One region of the Oceanicaulis sp. genome, then DNA from elsewhere that is predicted to be linked to it. Evidence: predicted binding sites of a transcription regulator. Region 1 holds the regulator's gene; the other holds the start of a gene.
What was found. Region 1 encodes HrcA, which represses chaperone genes, less so after heat shock. Its sites were predicted from a motif close to GTTAGCANTCNNNNNNNNNGANTGCTAAC; they were not measured.
Positions count from the first base shown of each region.

Region 2: the regulator HrcA is predicted to act here: its motif matches at 13,899-13,927, upstream of groES (co-chaperone GroES).

Region 1 is NZ_OZ260073.1:1,499,712-1,515,554, forward strand. It holds gene ACQ66J_RS07445 (YraN family protein) at 1-408, opposite strand, end outside; gene ACQ66J_RS07450 (penicillin-binding protein activator) at 496-1,965, shown strand; gene hemW (radical SAM family heme chaperone HemW) at 1,962-3,122, opposite strand; gene rdgB (RdgB/HAM1 family non-canonical purine NTP pyrophosphatase) at 3,119-3,724, opposite strand; gene ACQ66J_RS07465 (DUF2975 domain-containing protein) at 4,163-4,714, shown strand; gene ACQ66J_RS07470 (helix-turn-helix domain-containing protein) at 4,733-4,960, shown strand; gene rph (ribonuclease PH) at 4,982-5,698, opposite strand; gene hrcA (heat-inducible transcriptional repressor HrcA) at 5,828-6,895, shown strand; gene grpE (nucleotide exchange factor GrpE) at 6,958-7,578, shown strand; gene ACQ66J_RS07490 (hypothetical protein) at 7,649-8,374, opposite strand; gene ACQ66J_RS07495 (YMGG-like glycine zipper-containing protein) at 8,528-8,896, opposite strand; gene ACQ66J_RS07500 (alpha-ketoglutarate-dependent dioxygenase AlkB) at 9,004-9,621, opposite strand; gene ACQ66J_RS07505 (FMN-binding glutamate synthase family protein) at 9,715-11,214, shown strand; gene ACQ66J_RS07510 (hypothetical protein) at 11,236-11,586, shown strand; partial or broken gene dnaK (molecular chaperone DnaK) at 11,728-13,737, shown strand; gene dnaJ (molecular chaperone DnaJ) at 13,829-15,016, shown strand; gene dapB (4-hydroxy-tetrahydrodipicolinate reductase) at 15,093-15,843, shown strand, end outside.
Region 2 is NZ_OZ260073.1:636,608-652,450, forward strand. It holds gene ACQ66J_RS03225 (YHS domain-containing (seleno)protein) at 55-513, shown strand; gene ACQ66J_RS03230 (hypothetical protein) at 523-1,014, shown strand; gene ACQ66J_RS03235 (glutamate cyclase domain-containing protein) at 1,023-1,952, shown strand; gene ACQ66J_RS03240 (alpha/beta hydrolase) at 1,979-3,007, opposite strand; gene ACQ66J_RS03245 (SDR family NAD(P)-dependent oxidoreductase) at 3,435-4,142, shown strand; gene ACQ66J_RS03250 (CehA/McbA family metallohydrolase) at 4,248-5,375, opposite strand; gene ACQ66J_RS03255 (phosphatidylinositol-specific phospholipase C1-like protein) at 5,411-6,565, opposite strand; gene ACQ66J_RS03260 (TonB-dependent receptor) at 6,756-9,341, shown strand; tRNA gene ACQ66J_RS03265 (tRNA-Ile) at 9,712-9,788, opposite strand; gene ACQ66J_RS03270 (SIMPL domain-containing protein) at 9,967-10,689, shown strand; gene ACQ66J_RS03275 (TIGR01459 family HAD-type hydrolase) at 10,690-11,538, opposite strand; gene ACQ66J_RS03280 (EAL domain-containing protein) at 11,589-12,851, opposite strand; gene ACQ66J_RS03285 (OmpA family protein) at 13,048-13,701, opposite strand; gene groES (co-chaperone GroES) at 13,995-14,282, shown strand; gene groL (chaperonin GroEL) at 14,337-15,843, shown strand, end outside.

The DNA.
Region 1 (15,843 bases):
GATCAGCCCGGCCAGATCGTCGGTCTCGATCATGAAGGCGCCTTTTATATGACGCGGCCAGCCCTGTTCGGGCCAGGCGATGACGTCAAAACGGGGCTGCAATGCAGCCAGCGCGCCATGTCGGCTGCGCCACAGACTGGCGGCGCGTAACAATCGACGTTTCTGATAGGGGGTGACCGCGATCAGCGCCGCGTCGAGACTGGCGCGATGCTTGACCTCGATAAAGGCCAGAACCTGTCCGCGCCGCGCCACCAGATCAAGCTCTCCCGCCGCGGTTCGGGCCCGTTGATCGAGAATTCGCCAACCTCTGAGCTGCAGCCAGAGCGCGCTCAGCGTTTCGCTGCGCCGTCCGCGGCGTTCGGCGTTCCGCCGGGCCTGTGTCATCAGCGCGTCACCCGCTGCGCGCATGCTTGCCCCTGACGCAGCCCGCGGTTAGCTTCAGCGCGGACAAGGGCGGCGTCGCAATGCGCCGGTCGGGGGGAAGAGGTGGCCGTCATGGTTGAAAACTGTACACCTGCAGCGGGCAAGACGCGAGTCGGCGCCGCGCTTGGGGCGCTTGGTGCTGCCCTTGTGCTCAGCGCTTGTACGGCCTCCGCGCCCAGTGCTCCGATCCAGACCGTGCCAGATCGCCCCGTGGTCGGTGCGCCGCCTGCGCCCGCAACGCTGCCGGTCGAACTGGCGGATCGTGGATACACGCCCGCCTTTCTGGAAGGTGAGCCTGATCTTGTGCGGGTGGCGCTTCTTTTGCCGTTCAGCGCGTCATCGTCTGCGGCCAGAAGCGAAGCGGCGCAATTGCTGCGCGCTGCAGAGCTGGCGGTGTTTGAACGCGGCGGACCCAATCTCGTTTTGTTGCCCAAGGATACGGCCGGTGACCCTGCAACGGCTCGCACCGCCGCTCAATCCGCCATTTCAGACGGCGCCGATCTGATCATCGGTCCCTTGTTCCAAGACGCCGTCGCTGAAGCCGGTCGCGCCGCCCGTGACGCAGGCGTGCCGATGCTCAGCCTGTCGTCTTCCAGCGCTGTGGCGGGTGATGGCGTCTATCAGCTGAGTTTCCCACCCGATGAAGAAGTGCGCCGGGTGACGGAATATGTGGGCGCGCTGGGCGCGACCCGTTTCGCGTTCATCGGCCCGGCCTCGGCTTATGGCCAGGTGACCCAGGCCGCTTACGCGGAAACCATTGAAGACTTGCTGGGTGACTTCCCGCTGCCTGAAACGGTGATGCTGGAAGAGCCGGTTTCTGACGAGGAAGACGCCGAAACCGTGATGGTCGAACGCACCTTCGACACCGGTCTGGTGGCCAGCCAGTTTTATGATGGCGGCGTATCGGCGATGACCGAAGCGGCGGCGCGTCTGGCGACAGTGGGTGTTGAAGAGCTCGATCCGGCGCAGGCGGCGGTGATGAGCGGGGCCAATTGGGCGCCGTCTCCGGGATCCGCCTTCCAGGTGGTGTTGCTGCCTGAAGGCGGTGATCAGCTACGCATGCTGGCGCCGGTGCTTTTGTATCAGGATATCGACCCGCTTCTGGTGAAGTTTGTCGGCACCGGCCAATGGCTCGACGACTCCTTGGCGCGGGAACCGGCGCTGGCGCATGGCTATTTCGCTGGCCCTGACCCAGAGGCCCGCACCCGCTTTGAACAGGTGTTTGAAGAGTATTATGGCGCCACGCCGTCTCGCCTTGCGGGGCTGGGCTATGACGCCGCATCGCTGGCGGCCTTGCTGGCTGAGGGCGGTTATGGCGCAGATCGTCTGACAGGCGCCGATGGATTTGTCGGCGTGGACGGATTGTTCCGATTCCGCGCTGACGGCACGATCGAGCGTGGCCTCGCCGTGTATACAGTCCGCGGCGGCGGGTTCCGGGTGCTCGATCCTGCGCCGGAACGTTTCGGCCCGGCTGAGATGTCTGATGATGACATGTCCGGCGCGGACATGATGGACAAGCCGGTCTCCGAACCGGCTTTCTAGGCGTCGAAATCCGGGATCAGCGCTTCGGCCGCATGGTCGGCGAACGCGCGTCCATACTCTGTCAGGACGAGCCTTGACCCGATGTGTGTGATCAGCGTCTGGGCGGTCATGCGCTCAAGCCCGCCTGGGTCAGGTCCCAGCCCGGTGCGCGCGAACAGGCGATCAAGGTCCAGTCCCTCCTCGGTGAGCCGGATGCCCATCAGCAAGCGTTCCGTCAGCTCCGCTTCGGCGTTCAGCTGCTCGCGTTCATGAGCGTCTCCTGCGGCGACGCCTTTGATATAGGCGTCCGGGCGTCGCTGGGCCGCCGCGCCTTCCCGTCCGCCGCTATCGAACCCGCCCGTGCGTGAGTGTGCGCCCGGCCCGATGCCGATCCAGTCTTCGCCTTCCCAATAGAGCCGGTTGTGCACCGACTGATCGCGCCGGCTTCGGGCGTGGTTGGAAATCTCATAGGACGGCAGGCCCGCCTCCGCGCAGACAGATTGCGTCAGCGCATACATGTCCGCCGCCGCGTCGTCCGTAGGCGGGGCGAGCGCGCCGCGCTTGAGTTTGCGCTCGAACGCCGTGCCGGGCTCGATGGTCAGCTGATACAGCGACATATGGCCGGTCCCGAAGCCAAGCGCGGTCTCCAGCTCGATGCGCCAGTCGTCTGGGGTCTGGTGCTCGCGGGCATAAATGAGATCAAGCGACACCCGTTTGAAAAGGTTCTGCGCGCTCTCTAGCGCCTGTAGCCCTGTACGCGCGTCATGATCGCGACCGAGACGTGTGAGGCTGGCGTCATCGAGCGCCTGCACCCCCAGCGACATGCGCTCGACCCCGGCCGAGGCGATGCCGGCGAAACGTTCATGCTCCATCGGATTGGCTTCCAGCCCGATCTCACAGCCCGGCTCCAGCCCAAACAGAGCATCAGCATGCTCAAGAATGGCGGCGATGGCCGCGGGCTCCATCAAAGAGGGCGTGCCGCCGCCAAAATGCACGCTGTGGATCGTGCGCGGCCCAAGCCTCTCACGCCAGTGCGTCAGATCGTCGAGCATGGCGGCCAGCAGCGCTTCGGGCTGCGCGTGGGCGGCCTTGTAGACGTTGAAGTCGCAATACGGGCAGATGCGCGCGCAATAGGGCCAGTGCACGTAAAGCCCCAGGCGTGCAGGAGCGGGACTCATGCGCCGAACACATCCTCGACCAGAAGGCGGAAGGCATGGGCGCGATGGCTCATGGCGTGTTTGATCGCCGGATCCATCTCCGCGAAAGTCAGCTCATGACCGACAGGAATGAAAATCGGGTCATAGCCAAACCCCTTGTCGCCGCGTGGCGGGAAGGTGAGATGGCCGCGCACCTCGCCTTCATAGACGCGGGTCTCGCCATCCGGGTGCGCCAGCGCCAGGGCGCAGACAAAGCGGGCGCTGTAATCCGTCGCCTTGCGGGCTTCCAGCTCTGTGCGGACCTTGTCCATCGCGGCGCTGAAATCGCGCGGCTCGCCGGCCCAGCGAGCGGAATAAATGCCTGGCGCGCCGTCGAGCGCCGTGACTTCAAGTCCGGAATCATCGGCCAGAGACACCAGTCCGCAGGCCTCGGCGCCGGCCTTCGCTTTCAGAAGCGCATTGCCTGTGAAAGTTTTTTCAGTCTCTTCAGGCTCGGGCAAACCCAGCGAATCCGCCCCTTCCGCAGCCAGTCCATAAGGCGCGATCAGCTCAGCTATCTCTTTGATTTTTCCTTTGTTATGGCTGGCGATCGCCCATTTGGGAGCCGTCGAGAAAAGGGTCATGGAGGGGTGTCCTTTCATCCGTACATATCGCCTTTCGAAAAATTCATATCGATTTTCGATATTTTTTTGTTGCGAAGCGATAGGGCGTGGGCTACATAGATATTCGTGGCGAGGGGGAAACACCCCGGACCACACCGAAGACCCCCGGCGATAAAGGATCGGAACGGCTTCGGAAACTGGTTGGTCGAACAAGAGACTTAGGAGAGTATGAGATGGTCAGGTCCAAAAACAATGCCGGTCACAGTGCAATCGCAATGGTGATCAATCTGGCTCTGGTGGCGGGCGTTTTCGCCGGTATGGCCGCTGCGGTCAGCTCGCTGGTCGGTTAATGAATGTCCGGATCGAAGGCCGGGTGAGACGAGACACGCCGTTCCTCCCCTCGCGGAAGATGTCTCGCCGCCCGGTCGACGATCCAGCCAACAAGCCCTTGGGGGATGTATGAAGACGCTGGGTCAGGGATCGCTGGCTTCATTGCTGAAGATCCTCCTCGACATCGTCTATTATCTGCTTTGGGCGGTATTGGGGCTGGCCAGTCTCATTATCGTTCTCATCGTGTTTGGCGGGATTTCCCGCCTTTTGGGCTTTGGCTCTGAACTGCCGCTCAGCATCCGCCAGTTTCTGGCCATGGATGTGGTGCTCGCCCTGCCGCTCGCCATCGCCGCGCTGGCGGCGGTCACCTTCGTGGTGGACCGGTTGCGCCGGATCATGGCGACCTTGATCGCCGGCGATCCGTTCGTTCAGGAAAACTCCAATCATTTGCGCGCGATCGCCATCGGCATCGCCGTCTATCAGCTTTTGCATTACGGCGCGCATGGCGTGCTGTCGCTGATGATCACCCTGTTGGGCCGCCCCGTTGAAGGCGGCGCCCGCGTCGTTCCCGAATTCAGCCTGAATCTGGGCGCCTGGTTTGCTGTGCTCGCCATGCTTGTGTTGGCGGAAATTTTCCGCGAAGGCACTCGCATGCGTGAAGAACAGAAACTGACAATTTAGGGAGCGCGGATCACACACATGCCCATTCGCGTCACCCTGGACCGTATGCTTCTGGACCGCCGCATGTCGCTGACCGAGCTCTGCGACCGCGTCGGCATCACCATGGCCAATCTGTCGATCCTGAAAACCGGCAAGGCCAAGGCTGTGCGCTTCTCTACTTTAGAAGCCTTGTGCCGCGAGCTCGATTGCCAACCCGCTGATCTTCTTGTGTTTGAGGACGAAGAGGAAGAGGCGGACAGCGCTTAGCCATCCGCCTGACTCCCGATTTTACTGACCGAGCGCTTTGAGCTGGGCCGCGCACAGATCGGTCACGCCCCGGCGCGCCAGGGCGAAGATCTGATCAAACTGGCTTTGGGTCATCGGGGTGTCTTCGGCAGTGGCCTGCACCTCGATCACGCCGCCAGTGGATGTGAGCACGAAATTGGCGTCGGTTTCCGCCACCCGGTCTTCTTCATATTCAAGATCGAGCACGCAGTCGCCGTTCACGACGCCCGCCGAGACCGCGGCGATCTGAGCGATGACCGGATCTGTTTTCAGAACGCCTTCTTCCATCAGGTAAGCGACGGCCGCTTTCAGAGCGAGCCAGGCGCCAGTGATCGCCGCGGTGCGGGTGCCGCCATCAGCCTGCAGCACATCGCAATCAACCACGATCTGACGTTCGCCCAGCGCTTTGAGATCGACCGCCGCGCGCAAGGATCGGCCGATCAGGCGCTGGATTTCCTGAGTGCGGCCAGACGGTTTGCCCGATTGCACTTCCCGGCGATTTCGCTGATGTGTGGCGCGGGGCAGCATGGCGTATTCGCCTGTCACCCAGCCCTTGCCCTGACCGCGCAGCCAGGGCGGCACGTTTTCTTCCACGGACGCTGTGCACAAGACTTTGGTGTTGCCGAAACTGATCAAGCAGGAGCCTTCGGCGTAAGGCGACCAGCCCATTTCAAAACTGAGCGGGCGCAGGGCGTCGGGTTGGCGGCCTTCAGGGCGCATGGGTCATCTCCGAATGTTCGTGTGTCTGTGGCTCTCGTGTTAACCGAGCGAACGCGATGGCGCAAAGCGCTTTGCGCGCAATCTTGGTGATTGCGCCGGACGGGGAGCGACACTAACTCTGAAAGCGTGATGACCCATCCACCGTCTTCTCCCTCCGGCCTGATGGCGCTTGATGAGCGCTCGCGCTCGATCTTTCGCGATCTGGTGGAGACCTATCTGGATACCGGCGAGCCGGTGGGCTCGCGCACCCTGTCCAAGACGTCCGGGCTCAATCTGTCGCCGGCCTCGATCCGCAATACGCTCGCGGATCTGACATCGGCGGGCTTGCTGGCCTCGCCGCATGTGTCCGCTGGCCGCATGCCGACGCATGCCGGCTTGCGCCTGTTTGTGGACGGCTTGCTGCAGGTGGGGGATCTGGAGGCGGATGACCGCACCGCGATCGACACCCGCGTGTCTGCGGTGGGTCGCCGTCCTGAAGATGTTCTGTCAGAAGTTTCGAACCTTCTATCGGGCCTGGCGGGCGGCGCAGGTCTGGTGGCGAGCCCGGCCCAGGACGCGCCCTTGCGCCATGTGGAGTTCGTGAACCTGTCGCCCACAGAAGTGCTCGCGGTTCTGGTGACCGAAGACGGCAATGTCGAAAACCGGCTGATGCGTCCGCCGCCCGGCCTGCCGCCCGCGGCGTTGATCGAAGCGGGCAATTATTTGTCCGCCCGGCTTCGGGGCCGCACCCTGGCCGAAGCGCTCAGCGCCATTCGCGAAGAGATTTCCGCCAAACAGGCCCAGCTGGACGGCGCAGCGTCCGCGCTGGTGGAGGCCGGTCTCGCCGACTGGGCGGGACCCGAGCAACGTACCTTGATCGTGCGCGGCCAGTCGCGGCTGCTGGAAAGCGTCGAGGCGGCGGAAGATCTGGAACGCATCCGGCTGCTGTTTGATGATATCGAGCGGCAGGAAGGCCTGTTGTCGCTGCTGGACGAAGCGCGGCAGGCGCAGGGCGTGCGTCTGTTTATTGGATCCGAGAACCCGTTGTTTTCGCTGTCGGGATCGTCGGTGATCGTCGCGCCCTACAGAAATCGAGAGAACCAGATCATCGGCGCGATCGGGGTGATCGGCCCCACGCGTTTGAACTATGCCCGGGTCATCCCCATTGTTGATTACACCGCCCAAATGGTCGGCCGGCTTCTGGCCGGGCCGCGATAATCGCCCGCCTTGGTGAACCTTTGGGTTGACGATCGCCCCTCTAGCCTTGAATGACCGCACGTATGAGCACCGAAAACCAGACCCCCGAAACCGAAGACGCTGAACTGAACGCTGAAGCTGACGCTGCGCTCGCCGCCAAGGCCGAAGCGGAAGACACCGCGTCTGAAGAGCCCGATCCGGCTGAGGAAATTTTCAACCTCAAGGACCAGCTGCTGCGCGCGCTGGCGGAGATGGAAAACACCAAGAAGCGCGCCGAGCGCGAGGTGAAGGACACGCGCGCTTACGCCGTGACCGGTTTCGCCCGCGACATGCTGGACGTGGCCGACAATCTGTCGCGCGCTTTGCAGTCGATCAGCGAGGAATCCAAGTCCGAAGCGGGCGAAGCGCTGAAAACCCTGCTGGAAGGCGTGGAGATGACCGAGCGTCGTCTTCTGTCGTCCCTGGAGCGCCATGGCGTCAAAAAGGTCGAGCCATCCCCCGGCGATGCGCTCGACCCCAATATGCACCAGGCCGCCGCCCAGATCCCGGCGGATCAGCCCAAGGGCGCGATCGCCCATGTGATGCAGCCCGGCTACAAGATCGGTGATCGCACGCTGCGCGCCGCCATGGTGGTGGTCAGCGCCGGCCCCGCCAACCCGCCTGAAGGCGGGGAGGCCGAAGGCGGCGTCGACGTCAGCGCTTGATCGCGGCGTTTGAAACGCAATCAAAAAAGGCGGCTCAGCGAGCCGCCTTTTTTCATGCCCTCAGGAGACGTTAGCGTGTCGCCTCATCTCGGAGAGTCTGGACGTTTTGCTCGGCTGCTTCAGCCGCGTCACGCCCGCGATCCTCGGCGGTGTTGACGGATTCCGTGACCACTTCAGACACCGCGTCGAGGCCATAGGCCAGGCCGCAGCGCGCATGATAATCTTGGATATGGCCTGAAATCAGCGTCAACGCGCCCTCTCCATCGCTGGCGAGGATGCGCTGGCTGAGTTCCGTGCGCATTTCGGTCCGGCGTGAGCGCACGGCGCTTTGCAGCGTGCGCGTCGACTGGCTCTCCAGAATGGTTTCTTCGAGCGTGCTTTGCGCGCCGGTGAAGAAGGTGGAGATGCCCGCCAGCAAGTTGGCGCTGCGTTGCGGCGCGGACAGGCCGGCCGCCGTTGAGGTGCCCAGCGCCACCAGGCTGAGCGAGGCGCGTGTGGTGTTGGCGGTGGTGGTGATGGAGGCGAAATACTCGTCACACTGCCGGTCGGATTCCGCAATCAGCAGCATGGCCGTGGCGCGGTCCAGACGGTCGTTTCGCGGCGCGCTGGCGCGGGCAGCCAGAACAGCCGACGCCTCCAGCGGTTCGTCGCCGGTATGGTTGATCTGCAGGCTGCGTGCGGTTTCAGCAGAGAGCGCCAAGGGTCGCCATTGCGGCATCCCGTCAACCGCGTCGCTGAACGAGCTGCAGCCTGTGAGACAGGCCGCCGCGGCGAGACTGAAAAGAATTCGGATCATGAACGCCCCCAGAGCTGATTGATCGCTTCACCATATCAACCGATGAGGGAAAGTTAATAGAAATATTACCCTATTTTGGGCGTGTTTGCCCTTGCCTGGCGACAAAAAGGGCGGCGCAACGCGCCGCCCTGTTGCAGTGTGCTGTGTGAAAGCCTAGCGGCGCGGGGCGCGGGTCCGCGGCTCGCCGTTTTGCCAGAACGTGTCGCCGGTGCGGTAATCGGTATAGTAGGACCGGCCCGAATACTGGTCGTAGATCAGCTCTGAATGATTGGGATTGTTGGCGTTATAGCCGCAGCCGCCCGGACGGGTGCAACCATAGACCGCGCCCGCTGCAGCGCCGACGCCCGCGCCGATCAGCGCGCCGGTTTCAGCGTTGCCCGAGCCCACATTATTGCCGATGATCGCACCTGCGACCGCCCCGACGCCGGCGCCCACACCCGCGCCGCGAACGCCCTGGTTGGTCGCACAAGCGGTCAGCGCCAGCGGCGCAGCGATCATGATAGCGATAAGACCTTTAGTCATGGCGCAAACTCCTTTGCTCGCGCCCTTTCCCAGCCGGACGCTTCAATTAATCATGTCAGGACAAGCTGGGCGGAAACAAGGCCCGGACGTGTCGGTTTGTTGAAAATCTAGTTCACTCGCCGCAGGGTCAGATTGAGGCGTCCCGGCCGCCAGTCTGGCGGCAGCAGCGTCGAGCTGCCGGCATAAATCCGGTCCACGCCATGATGAAAGCGCCGGCTCTCCCCGCCCAGCACGACCACATCGCCCGAATTGAGACGCAGGGAGCGCGTCGACCCCTTGCGGGTCGGGCCACCCAGTCGGAAGCGGGCTGAATCGCCCAAGGAGACGGATACGACCGGCGCGGTCTTCGCGTCTTCATCTGCATCCACATGCAGCCCCATGCGCGCATCGGGGCCATACCAGTTCACCAGACAGGCCTGGGGCGGATCGGGCCAGCCGGAAACAGCCTCCCACAAGGCGAGAAGGGTTTCGGGAATATCGGGCCAAGGCTCATCGGTGACCGGATGACGGCTCTGATAGCGATAGCCGCCTTGCTTGTCGGTCATCCAGCCCAGAGGACCCAGATTGGTCATTATCACGCTCAGGGGTTTGCCGGTGCGCGGCATGGACGGCTGATACAGCGGCGAGCGCGCGATACGCTTTAAAATTTCTCGCGCCAGCGCGTGTTGCGCGGCGCGGTCAAACCAGCCCGTGTGAAGGGCGAAACCATCTGGTGTTTCGATCATGGCGTGATCACGTCCTTGTCACGTCTTCGCCAGCCTGGTTCAGCTTTGCGGCCCGCCGGTCTAGGCTGGAGCAGCTTTGTTGCGGGGGAAGACATGATACCGTCCTGGGTGCTGGATATTCTGGGGGTGATGGCGCAGCTCTTCATCGTCCTGGTCGGCGTGGTCGCCGCTCTGATCGTACTGTTCTGGCTGATCGATTCCAATCAACGCGCTGACGCGGTGCGCCGCAATTATCCGGTTGTGGGCCGGTTCCGCTCGCTGTTCATCCGGCTGGGCGAGTTTTTCCGAACCTATATGTTTGCGCTCGATCGCGAGGAATTGCCTTTCAACCGCGCCGAACGTGAAGCGGTGAACCGGATGAGCCAGGGCCATGGCAATATCATCCCGTTCGGCTCGACCAAACTGCTGACGCCTGCAGGCACAGTGTTGTTCGTCAACTGCCCCTATCCGGTGCTCGAGCAGGATGTGGCGCAAACCCAGCCTTGCGAGTTCGGCCCCTACGCCGACAAGCCGTATCTGGCCCCTTCGGTCTTCAACATCTCCGGCATGAGCTATGGCGCCTTGTCAAAACCCGCCGTGCGGGCGTTGTCGCTGGGCGCGGCGAAGGCCGGGATCTGGATGAACACCGGCGAAGGCGGGGTGAGCCCCATGCATCTGGAAGGCGGGGGCGATATCGTTTTCCAGATCGGCACGGCCAAATACGGCGTGCGGGACAAAAACGGGCTGATGTCTGACGACAAGCTGCGCGAGATCGCCGCTCATGACACGGTGCGGATGTTCGAGGTCAAGCTCGCCCAGGGCGCCAAGCCGGGCAAGGGCGGCCTGTTGCCGGGCGAGAAGGTCAACCGGGAAATCGCGAAGATTCGCGGCATCGAACCGTTCAGGGATTCTGTCTCCCCCAATCGTCATCCTGAAATCTTCGACAATGGCTCGCTGCTCGATTTCATCGCCCATGTGCGCAGCGTCACCGGCAAGCCCACGGGCATCAAGACAGTGATCGGCGCTTATGGCTGGCTGGAGGAGCTGTGCGATCTGATCTGGGAGCGCGGGATTGAGAGCGCGCCTGATTTCATCACCATTGATTCCGGCGATGGCGGCACCGGCGCCGCGCCCATGCCGCTGATGGACAATGTGGGTCTGACAGTGCGCGAGGCGCTGCCGCTGGTGTGTGACATCCTGATCCGCAAAGGGCTCAAGGACCGGATACGCCTTGTGGTTTCAGGCAAGATGATCACCCCGTCCGGCGTCGCTTGGGCCCTGGCGGTGGGGGCGGACGCCGTGGTCTCCGCCCGTGGTTTCATGTTCTCGATCGGCTGCATCCAGTCGCTCAAATGCGATAAGAACACCTGTCCGACGGGGGTCACCACGCACAAGAAATCGCTCCAGCGCGGGCTTCAACCCAAGCAAAAATCGATCAAGGCGGCGGAATACGCCCAGGCGGTGATCAAGGATGTGGAGATGATCGCCCATTCGTGCGGCGTGCCAGAGCCCCGCGCGCTCAAACGCAAACATGTGCGCGTGGTGGGCGCGGACGGAACGACCCGGCAGCTTGATGAGATCATGCCCTATCCCGAGGTGGAGCCGAGACGCTAAGGCTTGCCGAAAAGGCGTCCGATGATTGTTCTGATCCAGATTGCGCATTCCCTGATCTATGTGCTGGCGGTGCTGTGCATTCTCGGCGTGTGGGTGTTTGCGCTGACCGGGCGGGCGCGCAAGCTGTTGATTGTGACGCTGGGCGTGCCGATCGTGATCGGACTGGGCCTGCTCCTGAACGATGGCGAATGTGTCTTTCAAAGCTGGGCCCGCGCCCTGACGGATACGCCAGAGGGCGTCTGGAGCCGGGACCTTCTGTTCCTGCCCGAAGCGATCGCGCGCAATACGCCCTGGATCTTCACACCCGTTTTCCTCCTCGGCGCGGTGCTGGCGCTGCATCGGATAGGGCGACATAACCGCCTGAATGCGTAAGCAGCCCTTGCACCCCCGCACCCGCCTTCCTAAATCGCCCCATGACACGCATGGCTTTTCACGAAGTCGTGACAGTGAAGACCATCAAAGCGGTCCAAGAGCAGTCGTTTGCGGACCAAGTTGTTGAAAATTTGAACGCGAGCAAATAGGGGGGCGGCTCCGGCGAGAGGGAAGCGCTTCGGGCTTCTCACCACCCCGCCCCGCCCCGCCGCTAAAACAGGAGAGACGCACGCGATGAGCAAAGTTATCGGGATTGACCTTGGGACCACCAATTCCTGCGTCGCCGTCATGGACGGTGACCAGGCCAAGGTGATCGAAAACGCCGAAGGCATGCGCACCACCCCCTCCGTGGTCGCCTTCACCGAGGACGGCGAGCGCCTGATCGGCCAGCCGGCCAAGCGTCAGGCCGTGACCAACCCGGACCACACCTTCTTCGCCATCAAGCGCCTGATCGGCCGGACCATGAGCGATCCGACCGTGAAGAAAGACGTGGACATGGTGCCGTACGGCATCGTGGAAGGCCCGAATGGCGACGCCTGGGTTCAAGGCCGTGACAAGAAATACGCGCCGAGCGAAGTGTCCGCTTTCATCCTGCAAAAGATGAAGGAAACCGCCGAGAGCTATCTGGGCGCGACCGTCGAGAAGGCCGTCATCACCGTGCCGGCTTACTTCAACGACGCCCAGCGTCAGGCCACCAAGGACGCCGGCAAGATCGCCGGCCTGGAAGTGCTGCGAATCATCAACGAGCCGACCGCTGCGGCGCTCGCCTACGGCCTCGACAAGGGTGATAACCGCACCATCGTGGTCTACGACCTGGGCGGCGGCACCTTTGACGTGTCCGTGCTCGAGATCGGCGACGGCGTCTTTGAAGTGAAAGCCACCAATGGCGACACCTTCCTGGGCGGCGAAGACTTTGACATGCGCATCGTCTCCTACCTCGCTGACGAGTTCAAAAAAGAGGCCTCCATCGACCTGCGCCAGGACAAGCTGGCCCTGCAGCGTCTGAAGGAAGAGGCTGAAAAAGCGAAGAAAGAGCTGTCGTCCGCTTCGTCCTACGAAGTAAACCTGCCCTTCATCACGGCTGACGCCTCTGGCCCGAAACACCTCAACATGAAGCTGTCCCGCGCGAAGCTGGAAAGCCTTGTGGAAGACCTGATCAAGCGCACCATCGAGCCGTGCAAGGCTGCGATGAAAGACGCCGGCGTCTCCACCTCCGAGATCGACGATGTGGTGCTGGTGGGCGGCATGACCCGCATGCCCAAGGTGCAAGAAGCGGTGAAAGGCTTCTTCGGCCGCGAGCCGCACAAGGGCGTGAACCCCGATGAAGTGGTCGCCATGGGCGCCGCGATCCAGGCGGGCGTGCTGCAGGGCGACGTCAAAGACGTGCTGCTGCTGGACGTGACCCCGCTGTCTCTGGGCATCGAGACCCTGGGCGGCGTGTTCACCCGGTTGATCGACCGCAACACCACGATCCCGACCAAGAAGTCCCAGACCTTCTCCACCGCGGACGACAACCAGACCGCTGTGACCATCCGGGTCTTTCAGGGCGAGCGCGAAATGGCGGCGGACAACAAGCTTCTGGGTCAGTTTGACCTCGTGGGCATCCCGCCGTCGCCGCGCGGCATGCCGCAGATCGAAGTCACCTTCGACATCGACGCAAACGGCCTTGTGAACGTGTCGGCGAAAGACCAGGCCACCGGCAAGGAACAGGCGATCCGCATCCAGGCCTCTGGCGGTCTGTCTGACAGCGACATCGATCAGATGGTGAAAGACGCCGAAGCCAATGCCGACGCGGACAAGAAACGCCGTGAGCTTGTGGACGCGAAAAACAACGCTGAAGCGCTGATCCACCAGACCCAGAAACAGGTCGAGGAGTTCAGCGACAAGGTGTCCGCGGAAGACAAATCCGCGATCGAAGATGCGATCAAGGAACTGGAAGACGTCAAGGACGGCGAAGATCCTGAAGTCATCCAGCAGAAAACGCAGGCCCTGATGCAAGCGGCCATGAAGCTGGGCGAAGCCATGTACGCGGCTCAGCAGGCGGATGGCGGTGAAGCCGCTGCGAAAGCGGATTCCGACGCTGAAGAAGGCGTGGTCGACGCAGAATTCACTGAGGTGAAGGACGACGACGACGACAAGAAGAGCGCCTAAGTCTGATCCAGACGCGGCGCGCGGCCCCGTCCCGCACCCGGGGCGGGGCCGCGCTGCTTCTGTCTAAACGTCAAGCAAGCGGACCCTACGCATGAGCAAACGCGATTATTACGAGGTTCTGGGCGTCGCCAAGGACGCGGACGCGAAGGCGATCAAATCGGCCTATCGCAAGCTGGCGATGAAATACCATCCCGACCAGAACCCGGATGACGCCGAAGCCGAAGCCAAATTCAAGGAAGTGGGCGAGGCGTATTCTGTCCTGTCTGAAGAGGACAAGCGCGCCGCCTATGACCGCATGGGACACGCGGCCTTCCAGCAAGGCGGCGCAGGCGGCGGCCATCCGTTTGGCGGCGGCGCCGGATCAGCGGATTTCGCCGATATCTTCGAACAGGTGTTTGGCGACGCCTTCGGCATGGGCGGCGGACGCCGGGGCGGCGGCGGGCGTCGGTCCGGACCCGCGCGCGGCTCTGATCTGCGCTATGACATGCAGATCAGCCTGGAAGAAGCCTATCACGGCAAGGACGCCAATATCCGTGTGCCCACCACCGTGACCTGCGAGCGCTGTGACGGCGATGGCGCAGAGCCTGGCACAGGCGTCACCACGTGCGAGACGTGCGCCGGGGCGGGTCGTATCCGCCGCACGCAAGGCTTTTTCACCATGGAGCAGAGCTGCCCGACCTGCGGCGGACGCGGCTCTTACGTGGAAACACCCTGTCAGGAATGCGACGGGGCGGGCCGGGTGCGCAAAACCCGCGATCTGCGCGTCCAGATTCCGGCCGGTGTTGAAGACGGCATGCGTATTCGTCTGGCCGGGGAAGGCGAGGCGGGCGCCCGCGGCGGACCCAAGGGCGATCTGTATATCTTCGTCTCTGTCGGCGCTCATGACTTGTTCGAGCGCGACGGCCCCAATCTGTATTGCCGCGCGCCTGTGTCCATGGTGACGGCGGCTTTGGGCGGCGAGATCGACGCGCCGACCATTGATGGCGGCAAGGTGAAGATTCGCATTCCTGAAGGCGCCCAGACCGGCGAGCGCATGCGTTTGCGCAATAAGGGCATGGTCAAGCTCAATGGCGGCGGCGCCCGCGGCGACATGTATGTGGAGCTGTTTGTGGAGACCCCGCGCAAGATGACCGAGCGGCAGAAAGAAATCCTGCGCGAGTTCTGCGAGATCTCCGGCGATGGCTGCAACCCTGAAAGCGACGGGTTTTTTAACAAGGTTCGGCGCTTCTGGGATGATCTCAACGGCGAAGACGAGCACGGCCAGCGCCCCGAAGCCTGATCGCTTCGCATAAGGGGCGTTACGCTTTCTTCACGCAATCGCGCGATGACCAATCGTTAGGTTGTGAGGGGGCGTCATGTCAGAATCCAGCATTCATATCGCAGTCACCGGTATTTCCGGCCGGTTGGGGCGCGCCATCGCGACAGAAGTGATCCGCGCCAATGACTTGTCGCTGGTCGGCGGCATGGTCAGCTCTGACTCTCCCAATCTGGGCGCAGATCTGGGGGAGATGTGCGCCGCCGGGTTCATGGGGATCGAAGCTGTCGTCTCTTTGGAACAGGCTACGGATCAGGCCGATGTGCTGATCGACGCGTCCTTGCCCAAAGTGACAAGCGCGATCGCGCCGCGACTGGCGTCCATGGGCCATCGCGCCCTGGTCACCGGCGTAACGGGACTGGATGACGAGCAGCAGGCGGCGCTCTATCAAGCCGCCGAAGTCATCCCCGTGCTTCAAGCGAGCAATTTCTCTCTCGGCGTAGCTCTGGTGGAGCGTCTGCTCGCCCAGGCGGCCAAGGCGCTGGCGGCGGAGCACTTTGATATCGAGATCATTGAGGCGCATCACAAGCGCAAGGCGGATGCGCCCTCGGGGACGGCCCTGAGCCTGGGCGAAACAGCGGCGCGCGCGCGGGGCGTTGATCTGGACAGCGTCGCTCAGTTCAACCGACCGCGCCATGATGGGCATCGCCCGATGGGCGCGATCGGATTTTCCGCCATTCGTGGCGGCGGCGTGGTGGGCGAACACGAGGCGCGTTTCCTCTCGGCGTTTGAAGAAGTCAGTATTTCCCACAAGGCCTATGACCGGTTTATTTTCGCCCAGGGCGCGCTGG
Region 2 (15,843 bases), 860 kb from region 1:
TTCGTCTAAGCCTTGCCCGAGCGACACTGATGTCGATGAATGAGGAGCAAGACCATGCGTAAAGCAATCCTTCTGGCTGGCCTTCTGGCCTTCACCGGCGCCGCCCTTCCGTCTGCGTCAGCCTGGGCGGAAGACGCCATCTATACGGGCCGGTTCAGCAATACCGCTGTGGGCGGCTATGACGCCGTCACCTATCACACTGAAGGCGAAGCCGTGCGCGGCGAGCGTGCTTTCACGACCAGCTGGAATGGCGCAGACTGGCGCTTCGCCAGCCAGGCCAATCTCGATCTGTTCATCGCTGACCCTGAGCGCTACGCCCCCGCCTATGGCGGCTATTGCGCCTGGGCGGTGTCAGAGGGCTATACGGCCAAAGGCGATCCCAACCATTGGAATATCGTCGATGGGGTTTTGTATCTGAACTATAATCGCGAGATCAAAGAGCGCTGGACCCAGGACATTCCCGGCCATATTGCGCGGGCGGACGCCAATTTCCCCGCCCTTTTGAGCGAATAGGAGACGACCATGCTGGGGATTAATTTTCGAAAACTGGCCGCCTATGGGCTCGGGATCTGGATCTCGGCGATCTTTCTCGACTCGCTGCGCTTCAAATTCGCCGGGCATGAAACGCCCCGACATATCTTTGAAACCCTGCGCGACTGGTCGGGGATCGGACTGTTTTACCCCGCAGGCCCCTGGATCATCGGTCTCGCGGAGTTGACGGCGGCCCTGTTGGTTCTGGGCGTGCCCCTTGTGGTGATGCTGACCACGCGCAAACCCGGACACGCCGCGCTGAGCCAAAGCCTGGGCGGGTTGCTGGCGATGGGCGTGATGAGCGGCGCCATTGTCTTTCACCTGTTCACGCCTTTGGGGATTGAAACGCCGACGGCCTGGACGGACGGTCAACCGACCGAATGGAGCCCGGCCCTGTTCATCGCCGCTTGCATCACCTGGGTCGCCGGGCTGATGGTGGTAGTGCTGCGCGGCGGGGAGGCCTTGCGCACGCTGAAAGGATAGCCCGAACCATGCCGACCGCTCCCGCCCCGACGCTTGAGACGCATGCGGCAAACGCCCTGTTCGCTGCGCTTGAAACCGAGCTGGCCACGGGCGCTGCGCGGGGGGCGGACTTGCTCGCGCCGCATGCTGCAGGCGGGCTGGAACGGGCGGCGCGTCATCTCACTGAAGACACCAGCGCGATCGCCCTGTTCACCGGCTTTTATGTGGCCCATGCCGCCCAACCCGCCGCTGAGACCGACGGCCCGCTGGCGGTGACGGCCATCGCCGAAGCGCTGCATGCGCTGGGCCGTGATGTGATGATGGTGACCGACACGCCTTGCGCGCCGGTGCTTGATCAGCTGATGCGTGAGGCGGGCCTGCCCAGCGCAACCCTGTTGGCGCTGGACCAGTCTGACGGTTTGCAGGACGCACTGACCGCACGCGGCGTGAGGACCGTCTTTTCCATCGAGCGGCCGGGCCGAGCCATGGATGGACAGTGCTATTCCATGCGCGGCCGCGATCTCAGCGCGCATACGCTAGCGTTTGATGCCGCCTTTCATCCCCGCTCCGGCTATGTCCGGCTGGCGGCGGGGGATGGCGGTAATGAGATCGGCATGGGCGCCCTGCCCAAATCCGCGCTGTTCACCCATATCGACCAGGGCCAGACCATCGCCAGCGCCACAGGCGCTGACGCCCTGATCGTCGCCGGCGTCAGCCATTGGACCAGCTACGCCCTCGCCGCGGCCATGACCCAACTCGCGCCCGATCAGGCGCCGGTCTGGCGCGATGCGGTCAGCGATGTGCGCGAACACCACCGGCTCGCCGCCGCCCTCAAGGCTGGCGCGGTCGACGGAGTGACCGGGCAAGCAACGCCCACCATTGACGGAATGGAGCTGAGCACGCATCTCGCCAAACGCGATGCCCTTTATGCTCTGGCGAACGGTCGCAAGCCCGCCTGACGGACGAGCTCGCGACGGCTCCCGGTTTAGTGCGGGGCCAGCCAGTCCGCCGCCCGCTCCATCACGGCGCCGGTATTGATCAGGTGGTTGTGCGACAAGCCGTCAATGATCTCGACCTGAGCGTCGCCCATCGCATGCGCGGCCACAAAATCGGGATAGGCGCTGGCGTTAAACACCTCGTCCTGCGAGCCGATCAAGACCAGCAGGGGCGCCGTGATTGCAGCGAGCGCCTTGGGCGCGTGACGCGGCACGGTGGGCTGTGCGGACATGATGGCGGCATAGCTGTACTCTGCGCCCCCTGAGGGGTCGTTGAAATACAGCACCGGCGTGTCATTGGCTGCGGTCACACCGAGCATGTTGTACATCAACAAGCCGATAAAGGCCTGACTGTCAAAAACAATCCAGCCAGCGCCCGCGTCCTCATCCTGGCGAGTCGCGTCATCTTCAGGCGGTGCGCGCCGGGTTGGGCCATCCCCGAAATTGGGCGCGAAAAGCATATAGGCGTCCACCTGCGGCGCCTCTTCAATCAGGCCGTAGCGCAGCGCCACGCCCCCACCCATGGAATGCCCCGCCAGCACGAGCCGGCCATCGGGCGCCTCAGCCGCCAACACAGCCAGGATGTCAGCTGCGTCCTCTTCATACTGGCCAATATGCTCAACATGATAGGGCGCGCCGCCCGACGCCCCGTGGCCACGCGCATCAGGAGTTATCACCTGTGCGCCAGTCGCCGCCTGCAACAAACCCGCTGCCCGATTGAGCTGACTGGCGTTTGAATTAATCCCGTGCAGGAACACAATGCGTGTCTCGCTGGGAGGACCATAGACGCGCAGGCTCAAATCCACGCCGTCGCGCGCCCTGATCGTCCGGTTGGCGTAGGCCACGTCCTGACTGAATGATGTGCCGCCATACACCTGCAGCGCGCGCCACGCCGTTTCACTGATCGGGCGCTCGGCGAAGGGATCCTTCGTCCGGGTCAGCACCAAATAGCTTGCGATAGCGAAATAGACCGCCAACAGGGCCAACAGCCCCAATCCAATATATCGACCAAATTTCATTTCTTTCCGCCTTCCTGTCTGCGGTGACACAAGAAGCGGAAGGCCAGTCCCCTAAACCATGTCCTTCACGCCGGGCCTCGCCCTAGCCTCTTTTCACAACACTGATGCGACGAAGCGGCTGCCAGGTGTCATGTCTGACTGGGTTTGGCGAAAAAGCCGTGCGCATTGGCGGAGTCTTCGTGGCCGACCGTGATTTCCACCGGCGCCCCCGCCATGATGCGCATGGGGCAGACCCGCCGCCAGATCGACACAACCGCCCGGACTGCAGCGCATACCGCGCCCCCTTGACCGAGTTCTCTGAGCGCAAGCCGGGCCTCATGGCGCGTGTCCCCTTTTTCTGCGTCCACTTTGAAACAGATTAGGGCGAAGAGACGGGTGCGCCCGTCTCGCCACACGAGTTTGAATGACGCGAATCGAGGAGACACACATGGGTAGCTACGCAGTATTCGGCGGAGCGGGCGGTGTCGGATCCGCCCTGGCGCGAAGCCTCACATCAAACGGTCACCAGGTTCATCTGATCGGCCGCAATGAAGACACGCTGTCCAGCCTTGCTGAAGAGGTCGGCGCCAGCTACGCCGTCGCCGACGCCACAGACAGCGACGCTGTGGAGCAGGCGCTGGAGCAGGGTCCGGACGCACTGTCCGGCATGGCCTATGCCGTCGGCACCATCGACCTCAAACCATTGCGGCGGGTCACCGCCGAAGACATGCGCCATGCCTACGACGTCAATGTGATCGGTGCGCTCAATGCGGCGCGGTCCAGCCGGTCGCGCATCTCTGAAAACGGATCCATGGTCCTGTTCTCTTCGGTCGCGGCGCAAAAAGGGTTTCAGAACCACACCGCCATCGCTGCGGCCAAGGGCGCAGTGGACGCACTCACCCGTCAGCTCGCCGCTGAATACGCGCCCAAGGTGCGCGTCAACGCCATCGCGATGAGCCTGACGGAAACGCCGCTGGCGTCTTCCGTGCTCAAAAGCGACGCCATGCGCGACGGCATCGCCAAAAGCCACGCCCTGCAGCGCCTCGGCCAACCTGAAGACCCCGCAGCGCTCGCCCGTTTCTTGCTGTCAGAGGAGTCAAGCTGGATCACCGGAACCATTCTGAACGTCGACGGCGGCCGCGCCGCCATCGCCTGAGCCGACACCGCATTCCTGCGCCAGCGCGCGCCGTAGACGCGGCGCGGGCCCGGCGTGTGGACGGCCCCGGGACCGTCTCGATAGGCTGGATCGCCAGACTTGGGTTCACTCGTAATTGAAATAGATCGGGTTGCTCATGGCCACCAGGTCGCCGCCGATGAAACGGGACAGGGCGACGCCAGGATACGCGTCTTTCCGTCCGTTGATCTCAACACGGTAATAGGTGCGCTCCCCGGCGGGGGGAGTGTCCTCAAACACGACCGCGCCAGTGTCCGGGTCCGTACGGGTCTCAAGCCAGGTCGCGCCGTTGCGAAAGACCGTGACGCGATAGCGCCGCCCGTGCTCGGACCGACCGCCAGACAATCGCGCCTCAAAGCGCACCGGTTCGCCATGCGCGCAGACCGCATCGCCCATGGCCGCGTCCATCACACCGTCACGATCAAGGTCTGCCAACAGCTCGACGCGCGGCCCATAAGGGTTAGCGCTGATGGAGACTCGGCCTGAATCCAGTGCGGCGATCACATCCGGCGCGCCGGCGTCTCCGGCGTAGACCCAAGTGGTGGGCGTGCCGACATAGTTGAACCAGCGCTCATAGCTGTTCGAGCCTGACTCTTCGCCCTGATCCGGGGCGCCGTGATGGGAGTCGCTGCCGCCGCGCCCGGTAATGCGGCGGCCGGATTTGAGCAAGTCATCCCAAACCGTCACGCCAGAGGTCATCTGCACCGAATTCCAGACCTCGATGGAGTCGACCTGGTCATAGGAGAAGCTGAACGGGTCATTGTTTTCCGGGTGGTTCGCTGAAAAATGTATACCGAGCGTCTCTATCAACGGATTGAGCTCGGCGTCATCTGCATCGCGCGCGTCCCATAAGGCTTGGTGATCATAGGGTTCGGCCGAGAAGGTGTTCGCATGTCCGCGATGGGTGGTGAACTCCGCTCCGTAGAGCAGGACCAGCGAGTCCGAACCGTGCTCCGGGTCGGCCCAGGTATGGTCGGCCACCGCGCCGTCCACATGATTGTCATGGTCGGTGATCGCCAGAAATCCGAACCCGGCCCCTTCGGCGAAGGCGATGATCTTTGCGATCTCGTTATGAGTGCTGTCCAGGCTATGACGCGAATGCAGATGAAGGTCGCCGCTGAGCCAAGTCCCGCTCCGCTGGCCGACAGGTTCAAGGGCTGGGCAGCTCTGTGCCAGAGCTGGCGTTGCGGCGAGACCGAGAGCCGACCAGGCCACAGCGATCCCAACGTGACATCTAGCTAGGGCGCGTTTCACTGCGCAGCCTCGTTTTGCAAGGGTTCGCACGTCGCACCGCGCCGTACCGGATTGCAGCGCGCCGTCGCGTCGCCTGGCAAACCGACCGTGTAGTCACTCCATTCCAGACGCGGCTCAGGATAGTCGGTTGAGATGTATTGAGCGCCGGACGCGAAGGCGGCCTCACGCCGCGCCACATCGTTGGTGCGCGCCTCGATCGTGTTGGCGTCTGCGCGCGTGCGCACCAGGAATCCCGCCGTTACGGCCTCGCGAATACGATCTCCCTGCACGAGCGGATCATTCATGGTGAAATAAGCGGCGTGATCGGCGTCTTCAGACAAGGAGTTCACAAAGGCGACCCGGCCTTCAAGCGTCGGCGCGCCGTCCAGATAGGTCGAGACATTCTCGGCGCCGGTGTCCAGCGCAAACAAGACTTTGCCGCGCGCTTCGTCCAGTGAAGGCCAGCCACCGTCCAGAACCGCCTCGCGCAAGGTCGCGCGGCCTGCGCGGACATCGTCGGGCGTAATCATGTCGTCCGGCGCCAGGACGGACCGGATTTCCGCATCCAGGGCGGCGAAAGCCTCTGACGTGAAATCAAGCGCCGCGGTCGAGCCAGGCACCGGGATCGACCCGGTCTTCAGGTTTAACAAGATCAAGAGCGGGACATGATCCGGATTGGCGTCCGACCACATCTCCACCGCTTCAAGACAGGTGGTGAATTGCGGGCAATGGGTCCAGACATCGATGTCCTGGATATGAAACACCTTAAATCCCGGGGCCTGTAGAGGGCTTGAATTGAACTCGCGCGCGCCTTCGACCCCTGACGTCGTGCGCGGCAGAAGCGGGTCTGCAAAACGCCCGCCCTCCGGGTCGAAAAACAGGTCGAGCTCAAGCTGCCGCATCCCGGTCTCAAGCTGTTCTGCGATCGGGGCATGGGAATAATCAAGGCCCGCGGCCGCGTTCGGATCGGAAGTCGCAATCACGGCGAATTCAGGGGCGGGGATAGCGATCTTGTAGCTGTTATGAGTGCCCACCGCCTGTAGGTCGGCCAGGGTGAGATCTATGGGGTCAACGGCGCACAGGGCTTCCAGATTGATCTGCGCCTGGCACTCAGAGTCGTCCAATCCGCCTGCGGCGGCAAGAAAAAAAGCCAATAAAAACAGCGGCGTCATAGCGCATCCCCCATACTCGCCAATGGGGCTGACCTTATCCGCGCTTTGTGACAATTCCTACTTTGGGGCCGTGCTTGCGGCGGTTCAGTTTCATAAAACTATGAATAGCCTCTTGATTAAGCTGGCGCTAACTGACTTGCGAACCGTCACCCGTAGCCGGGTGTCTGCGTTGATGCATTGGGGGGTCATCATGTATCGTTTCACTGTCAGCGCCGCTGCGCTCATCGCCGGGCTGAGCGTGTCGCCAGCCATCGCTCAGACGAACGCTGGCGGTCAGCAACCGGTCGAAGTTGAGTCCATCGTTATCCGCGGTGAGAAGGTCGAACGCGACCTTCAAGAGACTGTGACGTCGGTCGGCGTGGTCACCGGCGAGCAGCTGGAGCTCGACGGGATTGCCAGCCTAGGCGACGCGTTTGACTACATTGCGAACGTGAACCGGAACAATTCGGAGGGCGGGTTTTCGATCCGGGGGATCCCTTTTGACAACCTGCTCGGCGCCGGGTCCGCTCCCCTGGCGCAGGTCTATGTGGACGGCGTGACGCTGGGCGATCAAACCACGCGCTTTAACGCCGATACGATCTGGGATGTGGCTCAGGTCGAGGTGCTGCGCGGCGCTCAGTCAACGGTGCAGGGCCGGAACGCGCTGGCAGGCGCGATCATCATCAACACCGCTGATCCCACCTATGAGTTTGAAGGCCGGGCGCGCGCGCAATACCTGACCACCGATGATGAGGACATGACCTATATCCTTTCGGCCGCGTATGGCGGACCGATCGTGGAGGATAGGCTGGCTTTCCGGGTCGCGGTGGAGCGCCGGGAAAGCGACGGGTTCGTCGACAACGCCACGACCGGTGAGGACGGGGCGGACTACAATGATCAATGGCAAGCCCGTCTCAAGCTGCTGCTTGAACCATCGGACCGGTTCTCAACCCTGTTCACGGTGAATTACAGCCAGGCGCGGGTCGCTGATGCGCTGTCTGATCGTCGCTTGGTCGGACCGAACGGGTATGTAGACCTGAACACGGTTGTGGCTGGAAATGAGGACTTGCGCCTGAGCTATGTCAACGCGCCGGACTTCAACGAAAACACCAATCTGTCATTCGCCCTGCGCAATACCTGGGACATCAGTGACGCGCTTAGATTGACCTCGTTGACCACCTATTCCGATGCGGAGAACGACGAGCGGCTGGATACCGACGGGACGAATGTCGATCCCGCCCTCTACCCTCAGGATCCGTTCACGATCAACAATCCGTTCAACATTCCCACCATCCCGAGCGGAGAAATCGTGTTCGCGCCGGAAGGCGCCCAGCTGGAAGAGCAAACGATCTTCACGCAGGAATTCACGCTATCCTATGACACTGGCGGCAGGTTCCGCGGGCTTGCCGGCGCATACTATGTCGAGAGCGATGAGGAAGAATACAACTTTACCCCCGGCATCCAGCCCGGAATCCTGTCTGTGGTGGAAGGGGCGGCGCGCCCGGGCATCGAGGCGACCCTGATTGCAGAGCTCACGCCGCTGCGCGGCGTTCCAGCCCCGGGCAATCCGGTCGCAGGCATCCCCGCAGGTCCGGCTGGCGATCCTTTCTTTGACGCCTTCATCGCCGGCGCAACGGATCTGACGACCGCCGCGGTGCTGGCCAACTACACCGATCTCGGCGCTTTCCTCGCGATGACCAGCGAGCCTTTGAGCATTGAGAACTACGCGTTCTATGCACGCGGCGAATACGACGTCACAGAGAAGCTCACCGTCGGGTTCGGGCTGCGCTATGACCATGAGGAGCAGGTCGAGGGCCTGATCCTTTCCGGCGACCCGCTGGGCCTTCCAAACCCGGCTACGCCGAGTGTACCGGCCGGTTTCATTCCCGCGCTTATTCCTGTTGTTCAGGGCACGATCGCCGCGGTGAACGCTAATTTTGACGCCTCCCTCCTTGAAGCAAACACCTCCGCAAGCCAGGACTTCTCCGCTTGGCTGCCGTCCGGGTTTGTCAGCTTTGACATCGATGAAGACCGCACGATCATCGCGTCGGTGCGGCGCGGCTATCGGGCCGGCGGGTCGGACCTCAACATCCCGCGCCAGTTCGTGTCGCAGTTCGATCCTGAATACACCACCAATTACGAGCTGGCCCTGCGCTCGTTCTGGATGGACCGGCGACTGCGGGTGAATGCGAACGCGTTCTATACCGACTGGACCGACCAGCAGGTTGTGGTGTCCTTGTCGACCCTGCAGCAAGACGAGGTGGGCTTTAATGTCGGGTCCTCAAATCTGATGGGATTTGAGATCGACGCGTCGTTCCAGATCGACAGCAACTGGTCGCTGGACGCCTCGGTCGGCCATGTGAAGACCGAGTTTGAGGACTTTGATACAGCGCTGGCTGAAACGATTATCGCCGCTCAAAGCCTCACCGTTCCAACGAATCTGGAGCAAACGCTGGCCGCTTTTGAAAGCAATGCGTTCAGCTTCGCTCCGGAATGGACCGGTTCCGCCCGCCTGGCCTATGAAGGCGATACGGGATGGTACGGCGTGCTCGGCGTCACTTATGAAGGCGAAAGCTTCGTCAACAACTCAAATTCCGGTTCGGCGACCTTCCTGCAAAACGACGCGCGGACGCTGGTCAATTTCACCGTCGGCCGCCGCGTGCTCGATGACCGCGCCACGATCAGCTTCATGGCGCGCAATCTGTTTGATGAAATCTATGTGGCGTCAGGCGGTAATGAACGCGTCCGGATGGGCGCCCCGCGTCAAATCGGCGTACGCCTCGCCGCCGATTTCTAGCATCCGTGTTCCCCACGCCGGGCCGGGCGCAAGCACCCGGCCCGGCGTCGGATGCGTTAGAAGACACTGCATGGCCGCGGCGCAATCACACAATAGCGCCCCCGCCCGTCTAAAGTGAGATTGTCATTTCCGCCTTTGGAAAGCGCAGCGCTGGAGACGGCGCTCTTCTGGGTGTGCCCGTTCGGCCGAGCCCTTCTTCGCTGAGCGTGGCAGGGCCCCATGCCGCATGATTCACATTGACGGATAAAATGGTGGGCCCGGAGGCGACCCACATCGAACCCGCAGGGTTCGCAAGCGCGATTGCGCGTCGGCCGGTCAGGCCGCCCCATCGGAGGCGTTTGCGAAGCAAATTGCCGTGAGAGCGAGACAATGGTGGGCCCGGAGGGACTCGAACCCCCAACCAAGCGGTTATGAGCCGCCGGCTCTAACCAATTGAGCTACAGGCCCGCTGAGCAAGACAGCGTCCTGACTTGATAACGCGGGCTGCGATTTTGGCAAAGTCGTCTTGGCGGCGAGATGCAGCTGAACAGGCGTTCAGGGAACGGCCATCAAAGAGTCGCGTTTCCGACATGAGACAGGCCTCAAAGCCCGTATACTGGACGCACAACACACTGGGAGAGCTCTTATGATCCGCACCGTTTTTCTCGCCGCCGCCCTTATGACCACCACCGCCCTGCCCGCCAACGCCGTGGCGCAAACAGCGCCCGCGCAAGAGCAGACCGCGCAGCTGAACCTGTCAGCCAGCGGCGAAGTCCGCATCACGCCCGACCAGGCGCAAGTCTCCGCCGGCGTCGTCACCGAGGCGCGCACCGCGGCGGAGGCGCTGCGGGCGAACAGTCAGCGCATGTCGCGCGTCTTCAGTGCGCTGGAGGACGCCGGCGTCCAAGCGCGCGACATCCAGACCAGCCAGCTCAATGTCAGCCCGGTCTACTCCCAGCCGTCCAGCCGCGACGGCGGGACGCGTGAGATCACCGGATACAGCGCGCGCAACACGGTCACCGCTTTGGTGCGCGGCATGGACAGCGTCGGCCCGGCGATTGACGCCTTGTTTGAGGCCGGCGCCAACTCGCTCAATGGCGTGACGTTTTCCAGCTCTGAAGCGGACGCCGCAGAAACCGAAGCGCGTCGCCGCGCCGTCGCCGAGCTTTACGAAACCCGCGACCTCTATGCCGAAGTGGGCGGGTTCACGATTGAGCGCCTGTTGAACTTCTCTGAGAGCGGCGGCTATGCGCCCCAGCCTGTGATGTTCTCGCGCGCCATGATGATGGAAGACAGCGCCACGCCGGTCTCGGGCGGCGAGTTGGTCGTCTCGATCACCGTGAACGGAAGCTGGGAAATCGAAGGCTGATCACCAGACGAGCTTCGGCGCACAATAGCGTGCAACGAGGCCGTCCTCCGCAAGGAGGGCGGCCGCTTTGTCAGCGTCAAACCCAGTCTCAAAAGCCTGCCCGAGAATGCCGTCGACGATGAAGAGCGCATCCACGCCTTCCGACTGGGCGCCTTGAATATCGGTGTGCGGTCCGTCGCCGATAGCCAGCACCCGCGCCTTGTCCAGACGCTCCCCGCGCAAGCGATCGATCTCGCGATAAGCCAGATCGTAAATCGGCGGATGGGGCTTGCCCGCCATGACCGCCGTCCCGCCCATATCTTGGTATTTTTGCGCCAGCGCGCCCGCGCAATAGCGCAAGCCCTCGCCGAACTGCACGACGATATCGGGATTGGCGCAGATCAGGTCGAGCCGGCGCAGCTTGGCTTCGGTCAGAAGACCCGTGTAGTCGTCCGGGGTCTCATTTTCCCAGTCAAACAGGCCTGTGCAGGAAATAAAGGCGGCGTCTTCGAGCTTGGCGAACTCCAGCTCCGTCCCCTCATACAGCGCGTCATCCCAATCGGGGCCGAGCTTGAAGGCGGGACCTGGCGCCCGGCTTTCCAGCAAGGCATGGGTCGCCTCGCCCGAGCTGACCGCGCTGTCCCACACATCCTCACCCGATCCCATCTGCTTGAGAAAAGTCTCAAGCGACGATGCGCGACGCGGCGAGTTGGAGACCAGCACCACCGTGCCGCCCTGAGCGCGATAGCGGCGCAAGGCGTCTAGCGCTTCAGGCAAAAGGTCTGAGCCATCGCGGATGACGCCCCAGACGTCACACAGGATTGCGTCGTAATCGGCGGCGAGTTCGGAGAGGCGCGGAAAATCGGTCATGGCGCGGAGCTAGGCTGCTGAGGCGCGCGCGTCAACGATGAAAGCACACCCTAGCCCGCAGCGCGGCGCAGCTTGTTATCCGCTTCATTGAGCACTTCATCACGCACCGGGCGCGGCGCGCCGAACAGATGCCCCTGAGCGTAAGCGACATCAAGATCGAGCACTTCAACCACAGTGCTCTCCACTTCGATCTTTTCCGCCACCAGATCGACGCCATAGCGCGCAAACAGACCCGCCACGTCTTCAGGGCGCAAAGCGCCCGGCTCACGGCCGGCAATGGGCTCTGCGCCATGGGCGGCGGCGATCAGGCGGTCGCCGGCCACCTTGATGAAGCGCACGCCCGCGCGCTGCAGCTCGGCCAGGTCAATATTGAGGTCATTGACCTGATCGATGGAGAAGCGGAAGCCGAAATCGGCCAGCCGCGCCATATTGCGCGCGGCGGTGGCGGAGCGGTTTTCAAACTGGGCGCGCGGCAATTCAAAGATCAGCGCGCCAGCGAGATCGGAATTGCGACGCAGGAAATCGAGGAAGGCCGGGAAGAAGTCTTCATCGGCCAGCGAACGAATGGAGACATTGCAAAACACGCCCACCCGGCGATCCGATTTGGTCAGGCGGCGCACGATCTGCACGCAGCGCAGCAGCAACAGATTGTCCACATCGGTGATCAGGCCCGCTTCCTCTGCGGCGGCGAGGAACTCGCCCGGCCCCAGAACCTGACCGTTTTCGTCGCGAATGCGCGTATAGCCTTCGTAGAAATAGGTCCGGCGCTGCGGCAGGCCGACCACGGGCTGCAAATACAGATCAACGCGATTGTCATCGAGCGCGCGGCGCACCAGGTCCACCGCATCCGGCGTCTGGGCGGCGACGGGCGCGGCGCGGCCGCCGCCTTCCAGTCGCGCCAGGATTTCAGCGACCAGACGCTCATCGGCGTTTTGCGGATCACCCGCAGCCTGGATCGGCTGGCTCAGTTCCAGCGCGGATTCCTGTGTGGCCGGAGCGCTGGCTTCCGCTGTCCTGGGTTTTGTGGCGACCGCGGTCTCCGCCAGCGCCTCAATCCGGTCCTGAGCGCTGCTCAGCTCATCGAGCATGGACATGTTGGCGGCTTTGAGCAGATGGATCTCGTCTTCAAAGAGCTTGCGTTCTTCAGCGCGCGCGACAGAAGCATGCACCTGGCCGCCGATCAGGAACACCAGCGCGCCCATCATCCAGGCGAGCTCGGCCGACATCAGCCCGAAGCGATCAAACGCCAGAGCCGCGACGATGGCGACCATCGCATAGGTTAGGATCACCAATATGTCGCTTGCGCGCGGCATTCTCGCTCCTGAATGTCGCGGCTTGGTCCAGACCAGACCAAGTCCAACGAATCACACTCATTTTGGCGATCATAAAGTGCGTTAACCGGACTTGTCAGAACGTTAACGCTGTGAGCCGTGGACAAATGGAAAAAACAAAGGCGCGCCCGCACATGCGGACGCGCCTTGTCGTTAATCGCGGTCTCCCGCCTCGAAATTACGAGGTATGCGGGGCGATCTTGATTTCCACGCGGCGGTTCGCGGCGCGGCCTGCATCGCTGTCGTTGGAAGCGATCGGCTGGCTCTCGCCCATGCCCGCCACATACAGACGGTCACGCATGACGCCGCGCGCGATCAGTTCCGACGCCACAGAGCTGGCGCGACGCTCGGACAGAGCCTGATTGTAGCCGGCGTCGCCGACACTGTCGGCATGACCGATCACGTCCACATACGTGGCCGGATAGGTCATCAGCACGTCAGCCACATCATTGAGCACAGGACCGAAACGGCCGCTGATCTGAGCGGAGTTGGTGGCGAAGGTCACATCACCCGGCATCACCAGATACAGGTCATTGCCCACACGGCGAACGGTCACGCCGGAATCGCGCAGACGCTCGCGGAAGGCGCGTTCCTGGCGGTCCATGTAATTGCCGATACCACCGCCCGCGAGAGCCCCCACGCCCGCGCCGATCAGCGCATTGCGGCGGTCATCGCCGCCCGCCAGCGTGCCCAGCAGCGCGCCGGCCGCAGCGCCAGCCAGAATGCCCGTGCCGGTGCGGTTCTGCGTAACATTGCCGTACTGGTCAGTGGTGGTGCAGGCGGCCGCAAGGCCCAGCGCCATAACGGCGGCGATCATTGAACGAAACATCATACTCTCTCCCGTAAACGTCCCCTGAAAACGCAGAACTACCCTAGAAGTTCCCCGTCTAGATAGCCCCATCCTAGCCTATGTGCGCGACGTGTGCATGAACGCAGGCTGAACCGGCCGGAGATCGCGCTGAAATGCGCGGTCAAAAATGTCGTTCGGCGCTCTTGACGGGGTCATGCGCGCCTCTTACTTCCGCCTCTGTTAGCAACCGCCCTCTGAGAGTGCTAACGCCCTCGAGGCGGCGAGAGCTAAACCAGATCTTCAGTGAGCTGACGCTCAAAAACGGAGTACCGGCAATGAAATTTCGTCCTCTGCAGGACCGCGTCGTCGTCAAACGCGTCGAGGAAGAATCCAAGACCGCTGGCGGCATCATCATCCCCGACACCGCCAAGGAAAAGCCGCAAGAAGCTGAAGTCGTGGCTGTGGGCCCCGGCGCCCGTGACGACAAGGGCGCGCTGATCGCCATGGACGTCAAGGTCGGCGACCGCGTGCTGTTCGGCAAATGGTCCGGCACCGAGATCACTCTGGAAGGTCAGGATCTGCTGATCATGAAAGAGTCCGACATTCTGGGCGTGGTCGGCTAATCGCCGCCGCAACGCTTTTTCGAACCACACACTCAAGATTGATAGGGACGAACAATGGCTGCCAAAGACGTTAAGTTCGGCGCTTCCGCCCGCGAAAAAATGCTCAAAGGCGTGGATACCCTCGCCGACGCCGTGAAAGTCACCCTCGGCCCGAAAGGCCGCAATGTGGTGATCGAAAAATCCTTCGGCGCTCCGCGCACCACCAAGGACGGCGTGTCCGTGGCGAAGGAAATCGAACTGGAAGACAAGTTCGAGAACATGGGCGCCCAGATGGTCCGCGAAGTCGCTTCGCGCACCAATGACGAAGCGGGCGACGGCACCACCACCGCAACCGTTCTGGCGCAATCGATCGTGCGTGAAGGCATGAAATCGGTCGCCGCCGGCATGAACCCGATGGACCTCAAGCGCGGCATCGACAAAGCCGTCACGCTGGTCATCGAGCACCTCAAATCCTCCGCCACCCCGATCAAGGGCAATTCTGAAGTCGCTCAGGTCGGCACCATCTCCGCGAACGGCGAAAAAGAAATTGGCGATATGATCGCCAACGCCATGGAGAAAGTCGGCAATGAGGGCGTGATCACCGTCGAGGAAGCCAAGTCTCTGGCGACCGAACTCGATGTCGTGGAAGGCATGCAGTTCGACCGCGGCTATCTGTCGCCGTACTTCATCACCGACTCCGAGAAGATGATCGCGGATCTCGAAGACCCGTACATCCTGCTGTTCGAGAAGAAACTCTCTTCTCTGCAGGCCATGCTGCCGGTTCTGGAAGCTGTGGTTCAGTCCAACCGTCCGCTGCTGATCATCGCAGAAGACGTTGAAGGCGAAGCGCTGGCGACCCTGGTGGTCAACAAGCTGCGCGGCGGCCTGAAAATCGCAGCCGTCAAGGCGCCGGGCTTCGGCGATCGCCGTAAAGCCATGCTCGAGGACATCGCCGTTCTCACCGGTGGTCAGGTCGTCTCTGAAGATCTGGGCATCAAGCTCGAGAACGTCACCCTCGACATGCTGGGCACCGCCAAGAAGGTCAACATCACCAAAGACGACACCACCATCGTGGACGGCGCCGGTGAGAAAGAGGCCATCGAAGGCCGCGTGAACCAGATCCGCCGTCAGGTTGAAGACAGCTCGTCTGATTACGACAAAGAGAAGCTGCAAGAGCGTCTGGCGAAACTGGCCGGCGGCGTTGCAGTGATCAAGGTCGGCGGCGCTTCGGAAATCGAAGTGAAAGAGCGCAAGGACCGCGTGGACGACGCGCTGAACGCCACCCGCGCTGCGGTGGAAGAAGGCATCGTTCCGGGCGGCGGCATTGCGCTGCTGAAAGCCTCCAAGGCGCTGGATGGCGTGACCGGCGACAATGAAGACCAGAACCAGGGCATCGCCATCGTGGCGCGCGCCCTGCAGTCTCCGATCCGTCAGATCGTCGAAAACGCGGGCAGCGAAGGCTCCATCGTTGTCGGCAAGGTGCTGGAAAACAATGACGCCAACTTCGGCTACAACGCCCAGACCGGCGTGTACGAAGACCTGGTGAAGTCCGGCGTCATCGATCCGGTGAAAGTGTCCCGCA